DNA from 3 places in the Sporosarcina sp. So3-204 genome. Region 2 is predicted to be linked to each of the others. Evidence: predicted binding sites of a transcription regulator. Region 2 holds the regulator's gene; each other region holds the start of a gene.
What was found. Region 2 encodes CtsR, which represses protease genes until heat stress. Its sites were predicted from a motif close to ATGGTCAATAAAGGTCAAACA; they were not measured.
Positions count from the first base shown of each region.

Region 1: AC3RV6_RS03765 (ATP-dependent Clp protease ATP-binding subunit) is a predicted target of CtsR. The motif match lies at 3,162-3,182, and genes of this name have one in related genera.
Region 3: clpP (ATP-dependent Clp endopeptidase proteolytic subunit ClpP) is a predicted target of CtsR. The motif match lies at 2,135-2,155, and genes of this name have one in related genera.

Region 1 is NZ_CM176485.1:793,074-798,481, forward strand. Features, by position in the region: gene AC3RV6_RS03745 (DegV family protein) at 1-813, opposite strand, end outside; gene AC3RV6_RS03750 (Cof-type HAD-IIB family hydrolase) at 980-1,795, opposite strand; gene AC3RV6_RS03755 (prolyl oligopeptidase family serine peptidase) at 1,933-2,703, shown strand; gene AC3RV6_RS03760 (metal-sulfur cluster assembly factor) at 2,754-3,062, shown strand; gene AC3RV6_RS03765 (ATP-dependent Clp protease ATP-binding subunit) at 3,209-5,359, shown strand.
Region 2 is NZ_CM176485.1:3,594,442-3,599,849, forward strand. Features, by position in the region: gene mcsB (protein-arginine kinase McsB) at 1-584, opposite strand, end outside; gene AC3RV6_RS17770 (UvrB/UvrC motif-containing protein) at 574-1,128, opposite strand; gene AC3RV6_RS17775 (CtsR family transcriptional regulator) at 1,159-1,629, opposite strand; gene AC3RV6_RS17780 (GNAT family N-acetyltransferase) at 1,872-2,453, shown strand; gene AC3RV6_RS17785 (hypothetical protein) at 2,505-4,187, opposite strand; gene bioB (biotin synthase BioB) at 4,467-5,408, opposite strand, start outside.
Region 3 is NZ_CM176485.1:2,985,044-2,990,451, forward strand. Features, by position in the region: gene AC3RV6_RS14700 (RidA family protein) at 1-719, opposite strand, end outside; tRNA gene AC3RV6_RS14705 (tRNA-Arg) at 1,980-2,051, opposite strand; gene clpP (ATP-dependent Clp endopeptidase proteolytic subunit ClpP) at 2,338-2,952, shown strand; gene AC3RV6_RS14715 (HPr family phosphocarrier protein) at 3,228-3,485, opposite strand; gene whiA (DNA-binding protein WhiA) at 3,566-4,513, opposite strand; gene AC3RV6_RS14725 (gluconeogenesis factor YvcK family protein) at 4,543-5,408, opposite strand, start outside.

The sequences.
Region 1 (5,408 bases), 990 kb from region 2:
AGGTCCAGCATGTGCTCCGATAACAGAGCCAATAAGGTGCACTTCAACTTCTAGTGGATTGAACTTTTCCTCTACCATTGATTTTAGTTCGAGTGCAATCGCTTCATCATCACCGTGACTAATCGCGATTGATTGTTTGGAAATTTGATCTCCTCGTTCTTCCATGAGTTCAATAATTCTACGCAACACTTTTTTACGACCACGAAGCTTTTCAATAGGCACAAGTTTTCCGTCTGCTACGTGTAGTAACGGTTTAATATTCAAAAGTCCGCCAATGAACGCACTTGCCTTAGAAACACGTCCACCTCTAGCCATATAATCAAGGTCTTCAACTGTGAATAGATGCTCCATATGCTCGGCCATAAATTTGATATGCTGCTCAATGGTAGTAAGGTCTTTTCCGAGATTCCGAAGTTTTACCGCTTCTTTAATGAGAAGTCCTAAACCTAATGATGCACATTTCGAATCTATAATAATCAAGTTTAAATTAGGGTGTTGTTCTTTAATTTGCGCTTGAATCATAACAGCGGTGCTATAAGTACCTGATAACTCTGAAGAAAATGCGATATAAATGCCATCTTCACCTGAATTGGCAAGTTCTGTCCATTCCTCAACAAATCGTTCTGGCGAAATTTGTGATGTCTTTGGTTGTTTACCACCCCTAATTGCTTTATAAACTTCCTTGGAATCAATTTCTACAATGTCTTCATATTCTGCTTCGTCAACTAAAACATGTAAAGGAAGCAATGTTACATTATTTTCTTTATAAAATGCTAATGGCAAATCACACGCACTGTCTGCAAATATCTTCATTTTAATTCCCCCTAATGATTTGTCCTATTTTTATTTTGTTATAATTCAATCAATTTCATAATAGGATTTTATCGCCACACACCACAACATATAGTCGAGTTGAACCGTTCTCGAACAATATGTTGTGTCGTTGTAGCAAGTTAAGGTAATTATGAAATCGACTCAATTATCTTGTAAATAAACGATCGTCTAGTATTTGTGCGATGCCGTCTTCATTATTAGAAAAAGTTGTAACTTCATTGGCGATCGATTTTAATTCATCGATTGAGTTGGCCATGGCAACGCCGACGCCTGCAAATTCTATCATTTCAAGGTCATTTGTTTCATCGCCAAATGCAATTATGCGGTCTCTTGGGATGTCCATCCATTTGGAGACATGTGCAAGCCCTTCCGCTTTACTAAGTCCGTGTCTGAAAATATCAATGACATGACCCCAAGGTGATTTCCACAATCGATGATCAATGACTTCGGCATGTATATGACGGAGGTGGTTAGCGATTAATTCGACATTTTCCTCGTCTGCTTGAATGAGTAAGCTTGTAGGATTATCCTTTAGAAAGCTTTTAATGGCACCCGCATTAATTCGCGTACCTCCGAAACTAAATGCGTCTATCAGTTTTTCATCGTGGTAGTTCATATAAACATCATCCATAACTTCTGCAATGATATTATTATGTGGAAATTGCTCCATAGCCTCGACGACTTCTTTCACAACCGATAGTTTAAGCGGCTCATGAATTACTTTCCAAGAACTGTCGTTAGGTCTATGAACAAAGGCACCGTTAAAGTTAACGACTGGTGTAGTTAATCCGAGCTGTTTATAATAAGGTTCAGTTGCTCGGTAAGGTCTACCTGTTGCAATCATGACATGATGACCGTTTTCTTGCGCTTTTAATAAAGCATTTACAGTTTTAGGCGTGATTATCTTTTTATCTGTTAATAAAGTTCCGTCAAGGTCAAGAACAATTAAATGTGGTTTCAAATTTATTCCTCCTCTATTAGTATAAGTTTATCGTTAAGTTGTGATCTAAGTCAAAAAATTCTGCCAGACAATGCAACTCATTGGTATTTTAAAAAAACTTTGGTAATCTAAAATGAAGTAGGAAGGATGACTAGTTAATGATCCTAAGAGAAGAAAATTGGGGAGAAGTTCCACTATTACATGTAGTAAGCGAAGAGTTTGCCAATAAAGAAATTCCGGTTGTTGTTTTTCATCATGGTTTCATGAGTGCGAAAGAACATAATCTTCACTTTGCTTTTAATCTAGCATCGAAAGGTATTCGGGTATTATTACCAGATGCATTTCTACACGGTGCTAGAGAAGAAAATCTAGATCCTGTTCAATTGGGCTTACGTTTTTGGGAAATTGTACTCACTTCTATAGAAGAGCTTGGAATGCTTCGAGAAGAATTGTTCAAGCGCAAACTTTTAACAACGAAGAAAATAGGGGTAAGTGGCACATCACTTGGCGGCATTACATCACTAGGTATGCTTGCAACATACGATTGGATAGATGCGGCAGCGATAATGATGGGCGCACCAGGTTTTGTTGAGTTGGCTAAAAATCAAATTAGCAGTTTTGAAAAAGATGGTTTTAAAATACCGCATACTGAAAAAGAAAAGACTTTATTGTTTGAAGACTTATCGATGCTCGATTTGACGATATATCCGGCTTTATTAAATAAAAGACCGATTCATTTTTGGCATGGTCGAAAGGATGTCGTTGTTCCATTTGAGCCGACGAGTAAGTTTTATGAGTCCATAAAGGCGGATTATAGTAAGGTTCCTGAAAGATTATCTTTCACTGTGGATAATGAGGCAGGACATGTTGTATCTAGATCGGCTATGCTTGAAGCTACAAATAAACTTGCAAGTTATTTGAATGAATGAACGTCCACTGCTATGATTAATATATTAAATGAATAAGGAGTGAAATGAATATGGCTGAAGAAATGAAAGAATATTTATATGGCACACTTGAAAACGTAATCGATCCAGAATTAGGTATAGATATTGTTAACTTAGGACTTGTTTATGATGCAGAGTTAGATGATGAAGGTAAAGCAGTTATCACAATAACACTTACATCTATGGGCTGTCCGATGGCGCCACAAATTGTTTCTAGTATTAAATTAGAATTAATGGAACTTCCTGAAGTAAAAGAAGTGGATGTAAATGTTGTTTGGAGTCCACCTTGGTCAAAAGATAATATGTCGCGTTACGCAAAAATGGCACTTGGCGTTAGATAATAATAGTAAGGGCTACATGACTTGTTTCTAAGGTCTTGTAGCCTTTTTTATTTGTAAGCAATCTACTTTACAATGCCCATAATCCGTTATATTATAAAGATAGTCAAAGATAGTCAAAGTCAAATAATGAAAAAATAGAGAGGTAGATGTTTATGCGTATGGGTGGATTACAAGAAGAGGATCAACGTACACCGCTTGAACAATTTGGTCGTAACCTCGTTGAAGAAGTAAAAAAAGGGAAAATGGATCCCGTTATTGGTCGCGATGAAGAAATTAGGAATGTAATTCGTATTTTATCTAGAAAAACGAAAAATAATCCTGTTTTAATTGGCGAACCAGGTGTTGGTAAAACTGCTATTGTAGAAGGACTTGCACAAAGAATTGTAAAAGGTGATGTGCCAGATGGCTTAAAAGACAGACAAATTTTCGAGCTAGATATGAGTGCTTTAATCGCAGGTGCGAAGTATCGGGGTGAATTTGAAGAGCGCTTAAAAGGTGTTTTAAAACAAGTAAAAGATAGTGAAGGAAAAATTATTTTATTCATTGATGAAATTCATACAATTGTTGGTGCCGGAAAAACAGAAGGCGCGATGGATGCAGGTAATATGTTAAAACCGATGCTTGCGCGCGGCGAGCTTTATTGTATAGGGGCAACGACATTGGATGAATACCGTATGAATATTGAAAAAGATCCTGCACTAGAAAGACGCTTCCAACAAGTACTAGTAAGGGAACCGTCTGTCGAAGATACGATTTCAATTTTAAGGGGCTTAAAAGAGCGTTATGAACTGCATCATGGTGTAAGGATTCATGACCGCGCAATCGTTGCAGCGGCGACTTTATCAAATCGTTATTTAACAGAGCGTTTTTTACCAGATAAAGCGATTGATCTAGTCGATGAGGCGAGTGCAATGATTCGGACAGAAATCGATTCGATGCCGACAGAACTTGACGCGGTAACTCGTCGAATTATGCAATTAGAAATTGAGGAACAAGCACTTAGAAAAGAAAAAGATTCGGCAAGTAAAACTCGATTAGAGATATTGCGTGCTGAACTAAAAGAGTTAAAAGATTCTTCTTCAGGAATGCGTGCGCAATGGGATAAAGAAAAATCAGCACTAAAAGAAATTCAAGGTAAGCGCGCAGAAATGGATCAATATAAACGTGAACTTGAAGATGCTGAAAATCGTTTTGATTTAACAAAAGCTGCTGAACTTCAATACGGTAAGATTCCGGCATTAGAACTCGTATTAAAAAAGCTAGAAGAACCGCTCCAAGACAGTCAGGAAAATCGATTGCTTCGTGAGGAAGTAACAGAAGAGGAAATTGCGTCAATCGTTGCTAGATGGACAGGTATTCCGGTAACAAAACTTGTTGAAGGGGAAAGAGATAAATTACTTCGTCTCCGTGAAACATTAGAAGAACGAGTCATTGGACAAGATGATGCTGTTCAGTTGGTAACAGAGGCAGTATGGCGTGCGCGTTCTGGAATAAATGATCCATCAAAACCAATCGGCTCATTTTTGTTTTTAGGACCTACTGGCGTCGGGAAGACTGAACTTGCAAAAACGTTGGCAGCAACTTTATTTGATTCGGAAGATCATTTCATTCGCATAGATATGTCTGAATATATGGAGAAGCATAGCGTATCAAGACTTGTCGGTGCACCACCAGGATATATTGGTTATGAAGAGGGCGGACAGTTAACAGAAGCTGTGAGACGTAATCCATATTCAGTTGTACTGCTTGATGAAATAGAAAAAGCACATCCAGATGTTTCGAATATACTTTTGCAAATATTAGATGATGGACGAATTACGGATAGTCAAGGACGCGTTGTTAATTTTACCAATACAGTTGTTATTATGACGTCTAATATAGGTTCGTCATACTTATTACATGGTCTAACAGACACTGAGAATCATGCAGCTGAAGATTTGGTAATGGCTGAATTAAAAAATCACTTTAAACCTGAATTGTTAAACCGGATGGACGATATTATAATCTTCCATTCGCTTACAGGGAATACTTTTAAATTAATTACCGGAAAGATGCTTAAAGATCTCGTTAAAAGAGTCTCTGGACAAGAAGTCGAATTAACTTATACTGAAGAAGTGCTGGATTGGATTGTAGAAGAAGGCACGGATGTTGATTTTGGGGCTCGGCCATTGAAGCGTTTTATCCAACGTTATATTGAGACAGCTGTTGCGAAAGAGTTGATCTCAGGAGAACTTGGCGCTAATAAAGAAATAGCGTTATCGATGGGAAATGGAAAGTTGATCGTAGAGAATAATTAAAATGAAAATCCGTTCAGTTGATGAAAAATCGGCTGAACGGATTTTTTGT
Region 2 (5,408 bases):
ATAATTCGTTCAATCTGTTTCGTAATTGTCAGTGCTGGCAAATGCATCATCACAGATGCACGCATGCCGGTTCCGGTATTTGAAGGACAACTCGTCAAGTAACCAAACTCTTCATCGAATGCGTAAGGTAGCTCTTTTTCTAATAAATCATCTACTTCGTTTGCTTTATCATATGCATCAGCTAACTGTAAGCCGGGGTAAATACACTGTATTCGAACGTGGTCTTCCTCATTCACCATAACGCTGACCGTCTCATCAGCTGACAACAAAACAGCACCATAACGGTCAGTATCGGTAAGCTGCGGACTCACTAAATGCTTCTCTATAAGCACTTCGCGTTCCAATGCAGGAAGTTCAGACATCTTCAAATAGGTATACGATGCCTCCTCAGAATAATCCATTAATGTTCCCGTAACCATTTTATCGACAGCTAACGCTTGTTCCTCTGAAGCAGCAATTGGAAAGTTATATCCTCGGAAGTTTCTAGCAAGCCGGATTCGAGTTGCCATCACAATGTCAGAGTGTTCACCGTGCGCTACCATCCAGCCGGTTACCGCATTTTGCATGAATTTTTCAATTGACATTGTCTTCCTCACCTCCTAGTACAAGTTGATTTTGAAGTTGATTTGCTTCATCACGTAAAACGGCAGCTTCTTCAAAACGCTCCTCATTAACAGCTTCTTGCATTTTCAAGCGAACCTCTTCTATATTACGCTTTATCGCGTATAACTCATTAAATGAAACAGGTATTTTACCCTTGTGTTTTGATTGACCATTATGCAATTTCCCAAAAACTTGAGGTAGTCTGTTGCGAAATGTCTCATAGCAGGTTGGACAACCAAATTTCCCTATATCTAAAAACTTATTAAAGGTTAATTTACAGCCAGCACATTCTAATTCAGGAACTGCTGAGTCTGTTTTTTGAGGCTGCGCTTGAAATGGATCCGTACCACTAAACCAATGCGATAAAAATTGTTGAATAGACAAAGGCTCGTGATTCGGATTAAAACTAAATGTCTCAGACTGAAATGCACATTTTTCACATAAATGGCGTTCAAATGATTCACCAATAAAGCCCTTCGTAATAGTGACCGTAGCAGGACGCTCCTTGCAATTTTCACAAATCATAAAATACCGCCTCACCGTAGTAGGATTATTTTAATCAAGTTGCTCATATATTAGCGTTAAAAGCATTGCTTCTAAAACGCGCGCACGAATTTCGTCACGATCAGAAAACTGTGGACGAATTGTTGTGCGGTCGATTGCTGCTAGCATAAGTTTAGATTCTCGTTCGGATATTACTTCTGCCTCCATCAACCTTAATACAACATCTTCGGCCATCGTGTGAGATGCACCTGCATTTAAACCAGATAAAACATGTTCAATTAATTCTTTGCATGAATTTGTGCGGACACGAAAAATACGGATATAACCGCCACCGCCTCTTTTGGATTCAACAGCATAGCCACGCTCAGCTGTGAACCTGGTATTAATGACATAATTAATTTGTGAGGGTACACATTGAAACATTTCAGCAACTTCATGCCTTTTAATTTCAACTGACCCATCCTGTTCATCTTCTATAATCTTCTTTAAATATCCTTCAATAATATCGGAAATACTTCGCATCTTCTCACCTCTTTCATTACGGGTGATTAGTCATTGACTTTGACTATCTTTGACTATATTCTACAGACGGGTAAACCAATTCGCAATTGATATGCACTCCTGCTTCTTTTGCTAATTTGTTTACTTTTCTATAATAGGGGGTATTAAAATATTAGCAGGATTTTTCCAGCGCTATTTTGTTCCTGTCTTAATTAAATCGAAACAAAAACGCCGGGCAAATCAATTATTGGAGGCAATAAGTTTTGAATTGGTATGAGAAGTTAAATGAGTACTTTCCTGTTGAAGAAATGAAGTCCAAGGAACATATGGAAGCTTTATTAAATGAGAAAAAGACAGTTTACAAAAAAGATGAAGGCCCAAATCATGTTTTAATGTATGTTGAATTTCAAAACTTCGTGTTTGTAGATTATTTATTCGTTTCAAAACAAGCAAGGGGCGAAGGTCTGGGGCATAAAATCCTGTCCAAATTAAAAGCCAAAAATAAACACATTCTTTTAGAAGTAGAACCAGTTGATTATGAAGATACAGATACAGAAAAACGACTCAAGTTTTATGCACGCGAAAACTTTTCACATGCGCAGCGTATTGACTTTAATCGTCGCTCACTCGCTACGGGCGAAAATACAGGTTTAGAAATTTTATATTGGTCACCTAACGACGCTGACGAAGAAGAAATATATGAAGCAATGACAAAAACTTACGACGAAATACACACATATAAAGATGAAACATTTTACGGTGAAAAGTATGAGCCGACAGATAAAGTACTCACCTTACAAACGGAACCCAAAAAAGATATACTAAAGCCTTTTTCTACATCATGAGCAAAAATGGACTTCCCAATACAACGGGAAGTCCATTTTTTCGGAATAAAACTATTCCATGCTCACATTCGTTAACTCTTTCACTGGTAGGAATAATTCTCCTGTTTCTAAATAAGTTAAAATGAGCTTGTCTCCTTCTTGAATATAAATCGCAAGAGGTTCCGTCTCAGATGAAACAAGGTAGTTTTGTCCATCGTCAGCAAGTACCGACACAAGTGTGTAATCACCCACACGCTCTTTAAAGATCCGCATAACAGTGAAAGCAGCCTTTGCCTCATCCGCATTCGAACTACCGTTCAAAGTGCTACCACCTCGTTGGAGAGCTACCTTATAAAGCTTTAATGATTCATTGGGTGTATTCCCATAAACTGATATTTCAGGGTTGGCAGCAGAAACGATAAAATAATTTTGCAGGAAGCCGTTTGAATCAAGAACCGGCGTCAACCAACTTGCCTCTCCGTAAAAGTTGTAAAGGACCGGCATTTCTCCTACCCATTTCTTTTCTATAAACTTCTTCTCAATAATTTGAAGTGCCCCTTGCGAATCCATATATGACTCTTCCAAATTACCTGTATAATAGGTTGCTTTTCCAGTTCGGCCATCTGTCAAAGCATAACCAAGCATTGAATCGACACCTTCTTTTGGACTCGTAAAGTCTGTGAAATAGAACATATGACCAGACTCATCAAAAACTGGGCTTACATTCGCTTCCGTTCCTTCATCAGAAGGCAACTTCACTTCTTTTTTTCCTACAATTGAATTCCAGAAACCATGAATATAATTACCAAAATAACTATTTTGCAAGCTTACCGCTTCTGGTGAAACTGCTCCATCTATGAATTCTGGTATATCTTTAAGCGCATATTTCTCAACTTTACCCGTATCCGAATCAACCGTCACAATACCTTGTACATCAAAACCATTTCTTCCCGTAATAAAGTCCCCATACGATCGAATATAAAATGGTTTTCCAGCATCATCGATTTCAAGCTGGACATCACCATAGAAGATGAGATTCGGCATCGCCATTCGTATATGACGCGTTACTTGTTTATGGAAGTACGAAGACGGTGTATAAGCCATTTCAGCCTTCACAAACTTCGGATTATCCGACGAATCAGTTGCGCTCATTGTAAAATAACCAGGCGTTGTCTTGCCGTTAAACCATTTAAAAAACCCTGAAAACTCAACTGGTGCGATGTAGACAAACTTATCGTCTACCTTTTGAATTTGCAAATGGCCAAGCTCATAATAACTTGTATTCGGCACTTGCCCGAATGCTTTTTTCATCTTATTACGCGCAAACTTCGGCGGCACACTTGCCGGCGTTTTTGTTTGATCAAATGCTGTAATTTCAACTTGCTGATCCATTTCCACTGCTTTGTATTTCTTGTTCGCATTAAATAGTGGTGCACTTAAAATATAGGCGCCAAAAATTAGCGTCACTAGAAATAAAACAATTTTCGTCTTCCGTTCAATGCCTTTAGATGCCAACGCACCAAGTAAAGTAACAATGATAAGTAAAACCCATAGCGAATTCCAGTTACGATCCATATGAGTCACGTAATAAAACGCAAATAGACCAATTGCAGCAACGACTGTGATTACAATAATTGCGGTCAATCTGTTAAATGATAAAGTGCCCTCTTCATCCTTCTTCCCCGGCATTAAAGGGACAATGATTATACTCGCAATTGCGCCTGCGATTAATGAAAATAGTAATAAGTTAATCATAATAACACTCTTTTCTATTCGTTAGATTTGGTCGTCTATCTAATAATACGACTCAGTTTCAATTTCGTTTCATTTTTATTTTTTAAATTTGTTTGAAGGGATAGTTCGAAAGTAATGATTTGCCGATATAATAGTAAAGCTCGTCGATATAACTGGTTAATTGTCCGATATATGAGCTACATGCGCTGATATAATCTCTTTTATGTCCGATATCCTGCACCAACTGTCCGATATAAAAAAATGGACTGCCTTTTTCATCCAAGGCAGTCCATTTTTTATTCAAATTAATATTGGTGCTCTATTTAATGGCTCCAAATCTACTTCAAACCCTAAATCTTCAAGCATTTCTCGGTCACGATCACTTTCTTGGCCAACAGTCGTTAAATAATCTCCTACGAAAACTGAATTTGCCGGGTACAAGCCTAGTGGTTGCAAGCTACGCAAGTTTACTTCTCGTCCACCCGAAATCCGTATTTCTTTTGTTGGATTAATGAATCTAAAGAGGCAAAGCACTTTCAAACTATAACGCGGATTTAATTCGTCCGTCCCCCCCAGCGGTGTACCGTCTACTGCATGCAAGAAATTTACTGGAATTGAATCTGCATCCATTGCATACAAGCTTCGAGCCATTGAAATAACATCTTGTTTAGTTTCACGCATCCCGATAATAACACCCGAACAAGGAGAAATGCCTGACTGCTTCACGATGTCTACAGTATTCACGCGGTCTTCATAAGTATGAGATGTTGTAATACTTTCATGATGCTCCGCCGACGTATTAATATTGTGGTTGTACCGATCGACGCCCGCCTCTTTTAAACGCTTCGCCTGTTCTGGTTTTAATAAACCAAGACAGGCACATACCGTCATATGTGAATGCTTTAATTTAATTTCCTTAACAGAATCAATAACAATATCAAGTTCACGATCCGCTGGTCCACGCCCACTTGCTACGATACAATACGTTCCAGCATTCACTGATACTGCACGCTCTGCACCTGCAACGATTTCATCTTTTTTCATCATGGAATACTTTTCAACAGGCGCTGTTGAAATAATCGACTGCGCACAGTAGCCACAGTTTTCAGGACATAACCCTGATTTCGTATTAATAATCATATTTAATTTAACTCTGTTGCCGTAATAATGCTTTCGCACCTTATAAGCCGCATGGAGAAGTGGTAGTAAATCTTCGTCGGGACTTTCCAATATCGAAAGTGC
Region 3 (5,408 bases), 610 kb from region 2:
GGGAAAAATGTTGAATAAACTTCGTTTACGGCTTCAATATCTGAAAGGTTTTTAAGGTAAATATTAATTTTAACAATATCGTCAAATGGAACGTCGATACTTCCTAAAATTGCTTTAATATTTTTTAAGCACTGTCCAGCCTGCTCTTTAACACCACCAGCCACCAATCTACCCGTTTTCGGATCAATAGGTAATTGAGCTGAAAGATTATTGTAATGAGAGAAAGACACAGTTTGTGTAGATAGAAGACTTGTTGGTGCATTTGACGTGTTATTTGTTAGCTTTATGAGGTCGCCTGATTGTGGTGCGTTTGGAACTGTACCTTCACCGTGTGAAACAAGTGCTTCAATTTGCACCAAAGCATCCATAGGTAAAGCTGCAACTGCGACTGTAGTCCGTGTAGGAACATAGGTCGGGAAGAATGTTTTATAAACCTCGTCTACAGCGTCAATGTCTTTAATATTCTTAACGAATACAGTGATTTTAACAACATCGCTCATAACATGATCGATGCTGTCTACAATTGCCTCGATATTTTTAAAGCACTGTTCAGCTTGCTTTTTTATACCACCAGCTACCAATTTCCCAGTTTCCGGTTCAATAGGTAATTGAGCTGAAAGATTATTGTAATGAGAAAAAGCGACAGTTTGTGAATATAGACCGTTACCGTTTGGAGCATTTTCCGTGTTTTTTGCTACTACTGCGTTATAGCCGCTCATGATAGTGTTCCCCTTTTAGACAATTTTTTTAATAGATTGTTTTATCAACTCTTATTTCGCACCGAAGAAAACGGACTAAACCATGGTTACATGATTGCAAAGACGAAAAATGGATTCGCCGTGAGAATCGTGTTCGTACAAAACCGCAAAAAGTGAAGCGCTAGGTGTACTCAGTACCGATGCGACCCTTTGCGATGCTGAAATCATTTAAATATATGGCATCCACTGAAGCATTCAAGTTTTCTTCAAATCGACTATGTCGCCGCTTCGCCTTGCAAATGAGTTTCAATGTAACAATGGAGGTGCGCTCGTCGCGCACACCTCCATTGTTTTTTCACAGAACTTGTTGTTGGAGTGAAAACGATGACGGAATCATCGGACTTTTTATGATGAAGTCATTGATAAGGATTTGAAGGCTGCTTAAGTTCAACCGAAAGAGTATTAAATACCATATAATAAATAATGTTACCACGAAAATTACTTAAATCCAATAACTTTACTGAATGACAAAACTGATTTTTTTATTCTTAAGTAGTATCTCACACTAATATGTAATCCTATACCTTAACGCAAATATCTCCTGTCCTGCGTAATTGCGAGACCCCTTCAACAAATAATCCCCTCCCCCCTTAGTCTGAGGGAACATAAAACACACTTCAATATTCACTTGTTTCGCTCAAAACCTTTGATACAAGCCTTTTCTTCACTACCAACACCACACACTCCCTGTGTCAGGTATGTATGTAGCAATAGAATGCTGGTGATGAGAAGAAATTTATAACTAAATCAATGAAGCCATCATTTCTGAATACCTTGGGATTTATAATCCTAGGTTAATTTCTTACACGTTTAGGAGTAATTGGTTTTATTTTTATTCAAGTGATATTCTTAATCAATCTGTATTGATTTTTTAATTTCGGCATCAATAAAATAAAGACGAAGTTGTTTTAGTTCTTTAGCGCAAGAAGCTATCGTATACTCTGATAGCCCACGCATATCGGCGTAGTCTGAAAACTCATTTATAGCCGCATTGTGCGATATGACAGGACTTTCTACAGTACGTCATGCTGCATTATTGATTGCCGAAAAAAGCGATGAATCCAATTATTTTTTTATTAAAGAAAAAAACCATCCGCTCTACGTATTTCCACGTAAATCGAACAGAAGTTTTCAAGGTTACGTGCTACTACGCAAAAACCAAATGCCTATCCTTTCGCACTAAGTTTCGCGCTACAAAATCCTTACCTACTCATTCCGGGATGCCCTCGGCGGGAGTCGAACCCACATTTTAAGCTTCGGAGGCTTACGTGCTATCCATTGCACCACGAGGACGGATATCAAAAAACAAATTCCAACGAACACTCTTCATTATACTAATAGCACTAATTGAAAGCAAGACTTATTTTAGAGCGTTATATTTGACCTATATTGACCATAATAGGTATGATATTATTAGAGTTGAAATGAAAAGTGTTTCAACAAAACTGTTTTAATTAACATTTAAAAATTTGTTGCGTTTAAATACTTTTTAACTTTATTCAAATCAAAGTACTTTCACCTCTGTTACATTACAAATTTTTAAAAACAACTTAATATCCACCTTGAAGGAGGAAATGGAATGAATCTAATACCAACAGTTATTGAACAAACAAGCCGTGGCGAGCGTGCTTATGATATTTACTCTCGTCTATTGAAAGACAGAATTATTATGCTTGGAAGCGGAATTGACGATAATGTTGCAAATTCTCTCGTTGCACAACTTTTGTTCTTAGAAGCAGAAGATCCTGATAAAGACATTTCAATTTATATTAATAGCCCCGGTGGTAGCATCACTGCTGGAATGGCAATTTTTGACACAATGCAGTTTATCAAACCAGATATCCAAACAATTTGTATCGGTATGGCAGCATCAATGGGTGCTTTCCTTCTTGCTGCAGGTACAAAAGGAAAACGCTATGCACTCCCTAATGCTGAAGTAATGATTCACCAACCACTAGGTGGCGCACAAGGTCAAGCAACTGAAATCGAAATTGCTGCGAGACGTATTCTATTCTTACGTGAAAAACTCAATACAATCCTTTCAGAGCGCACGGGACAGTCTGTTGAGGTTATTGGTAAAGATACAGAGCGCGATAACTTCATGACAGCGAACCGCGCGAAAGAATACGGCCTGATTGACCATATTATTACACGTAGTGATATGAAAAAAATCGACAAAAAAGACGAAAAGTAAATATAAAATTAGTTGTCTATATTTTCTTAGCCAACAATCAGAAAAACCGCCAGATCGAAATCTGGCGGTTTTTATTTATTTTAACTAAATTTAGCAGAAGTCCACCCTACTTAAAGTGAAATGTCGGAAAGAGGTTGTTTACTCCCTCTTGGACTAAATCAATATTATTTCCTTAACAAAATGGAGGGTCAAATTTCGGCTGAATTAAGTTTAAACACCAATGTACATTATGTACTAGTGCCAGAAAAGCCACAGGAAGTGGCCTAACTGATTAATCATCTCTCATTTTGCACAAGCGTCGTCAATGATGCAATAGCCTGCTCATCATCAATTCCATTAGCAATAAGCGTTATAGTTGTGCCATGCGCAATTGCCAAGCTCATAATGCCCATAATGCTCTTTGCATTTACTTTACGATTATCTTTTTGTAAAAATATATCTGATTCAAAACGATTTGCCTCTTGAACAAATAATGCTGCTTGTCGAGCTTGTAATCCCGGCTTCATTTTGACTTCTACAATTTGTTCTGCCATTCAAGAATCTACCCCTCTTCCCCATGTAAATTAATCTCACTTTAACATATAGTTAGTTTACCACTTATTAAAGTATTATTTTATGTAATTCCTGTTCCTCCATTACGAAGATTGTCTGCAATCTCCTCAATCTTCCTAAGGCGGTGATTTACGCCTGATTTACTCACTGTTGTACCCGAAACAAGTTCACCAAGCTCTTTTAAAGTAATATCCTGATGTTCAATGCGCAGTCGAGCTACTTCTTGAAGTCTGTCTGGTAATTGTCCCAAACCAATCGTTTTTTCGATAAATTGAATATTGCCGACTTGACGCTGAGCAGCACCAATCGTTTTATTCAAATTGGCAGTTTCGCAGTTAACAAGTCTATTGACGCTATTTCTCATATCCCTTAGAATCCGAACATCTTCAAATTTCATGAGTCCAACATGAGCACCTACAAGACCTAAAAAGTCGGAAATTTTTTCCGCTTCCTTAATATAGGCAATATAACCGTTTTTACGTTCAATGGACTTTGCATTCAAACGATATTTATTCATTAGATCTACGAGTGCTTCACTATGCTCTTTATATATTGAAAATATCTCCAAATGATATGTTGATGTTTTAGGATTATTTACTGAGCCACCTGCAAGAAATGCGCCACGTAAATAAGCACGCTGACAACAGGTTTTTTTTACTAGAGCTGGTGCGATTTCATTTTTGAATTCGAAATTCCCAGTTAAAATGAGTAAGTCTTTTAAGATTGTCTTTGCGCCTTCGCGAATTCTACAAATGTATACATTATTCTTTTTCAGTTGCATTTTTTTCCTTACAAGTAGCTCTATTTTATAAGGATAAAGTCTTTTTAAATTTGTATATAGCCTTCTAGCAATTGCAGCATTTTCTGTTTGAACATCAAAACTAAGCTGTTTATTTAAAAAGGATAAAGCTCCGTTCATTCTAACAAATGCGGCTACTTCTGCACGCACACAACAATCATCGGCTTCAAATTGAGTAAGTTCTTTTTTTGTTTTTGCAGCGAATGACATTTCTTTGCTCCTTTCTCACCGAATCAATCTTAATGATTTACAGTCGAGTTTTGCATATATTCAAAGAGCCAGTTCGCAACTACATCTGACTTATGTCGAATATTACCTTCTATAATGACTGCAATATCTTTTAATACGACTTCAGGAACTAATTGCTTTAGACACTCTATATCAATATCTACAGGCTTAAGTTTTCCTTCATGGACAGTACCTTTAATTAGCGAATTGAAATCATTATTATTTATTAGTATTGTGTCAATGAAGTCCTTCCCAGCGTGGGCATATAGTGCTTGAACATGTTCAGATGCTGAATACTCCGTCGTTTCCCCAGCTTGTGTGGTTAAGTTACAAATATACACCTTTTTTGCATTACATGATAATACAGCTTCTCGAATTGCCTGCACAAGTATCGTTGGTAATATACTCGTATACAAGCTACCAGGCCCAAAAACGATTAGATCCGCATCCATAATAGCATCTATTGTTTCAGGAAGTGGTTTTACTTCTTGCGGCGATAAATACACTTGACGTATCCGACGTCCATAAACAGGGATTTTGGATTCTCCAGTCACAATTGTTCCATCTTCAAGCTCGGCATGTAAGGTGATACGCTGATTCGCAGCAGGTAAAACTTTTCCTTTAATATTTAAAATGCGGCTCATTTGTTCAACAGCACGTGCAAAATCTCCCGTAATATCTGTCATTGCCGCTAACATCAAATTGCCCAATGAATGGCCTTTTAAATCCTGTGTACTTGCAAAGCGATATTGAAACATCTTTTCAATAAGTGGTTCAACGTCTGATAGCGCAGCCATTACATTGCGGACATCTCCCGGTGGTGGAATTTCATACTCATTCAAAAGTCTGCCCGAACTACCGCCATCATCAGCCACCG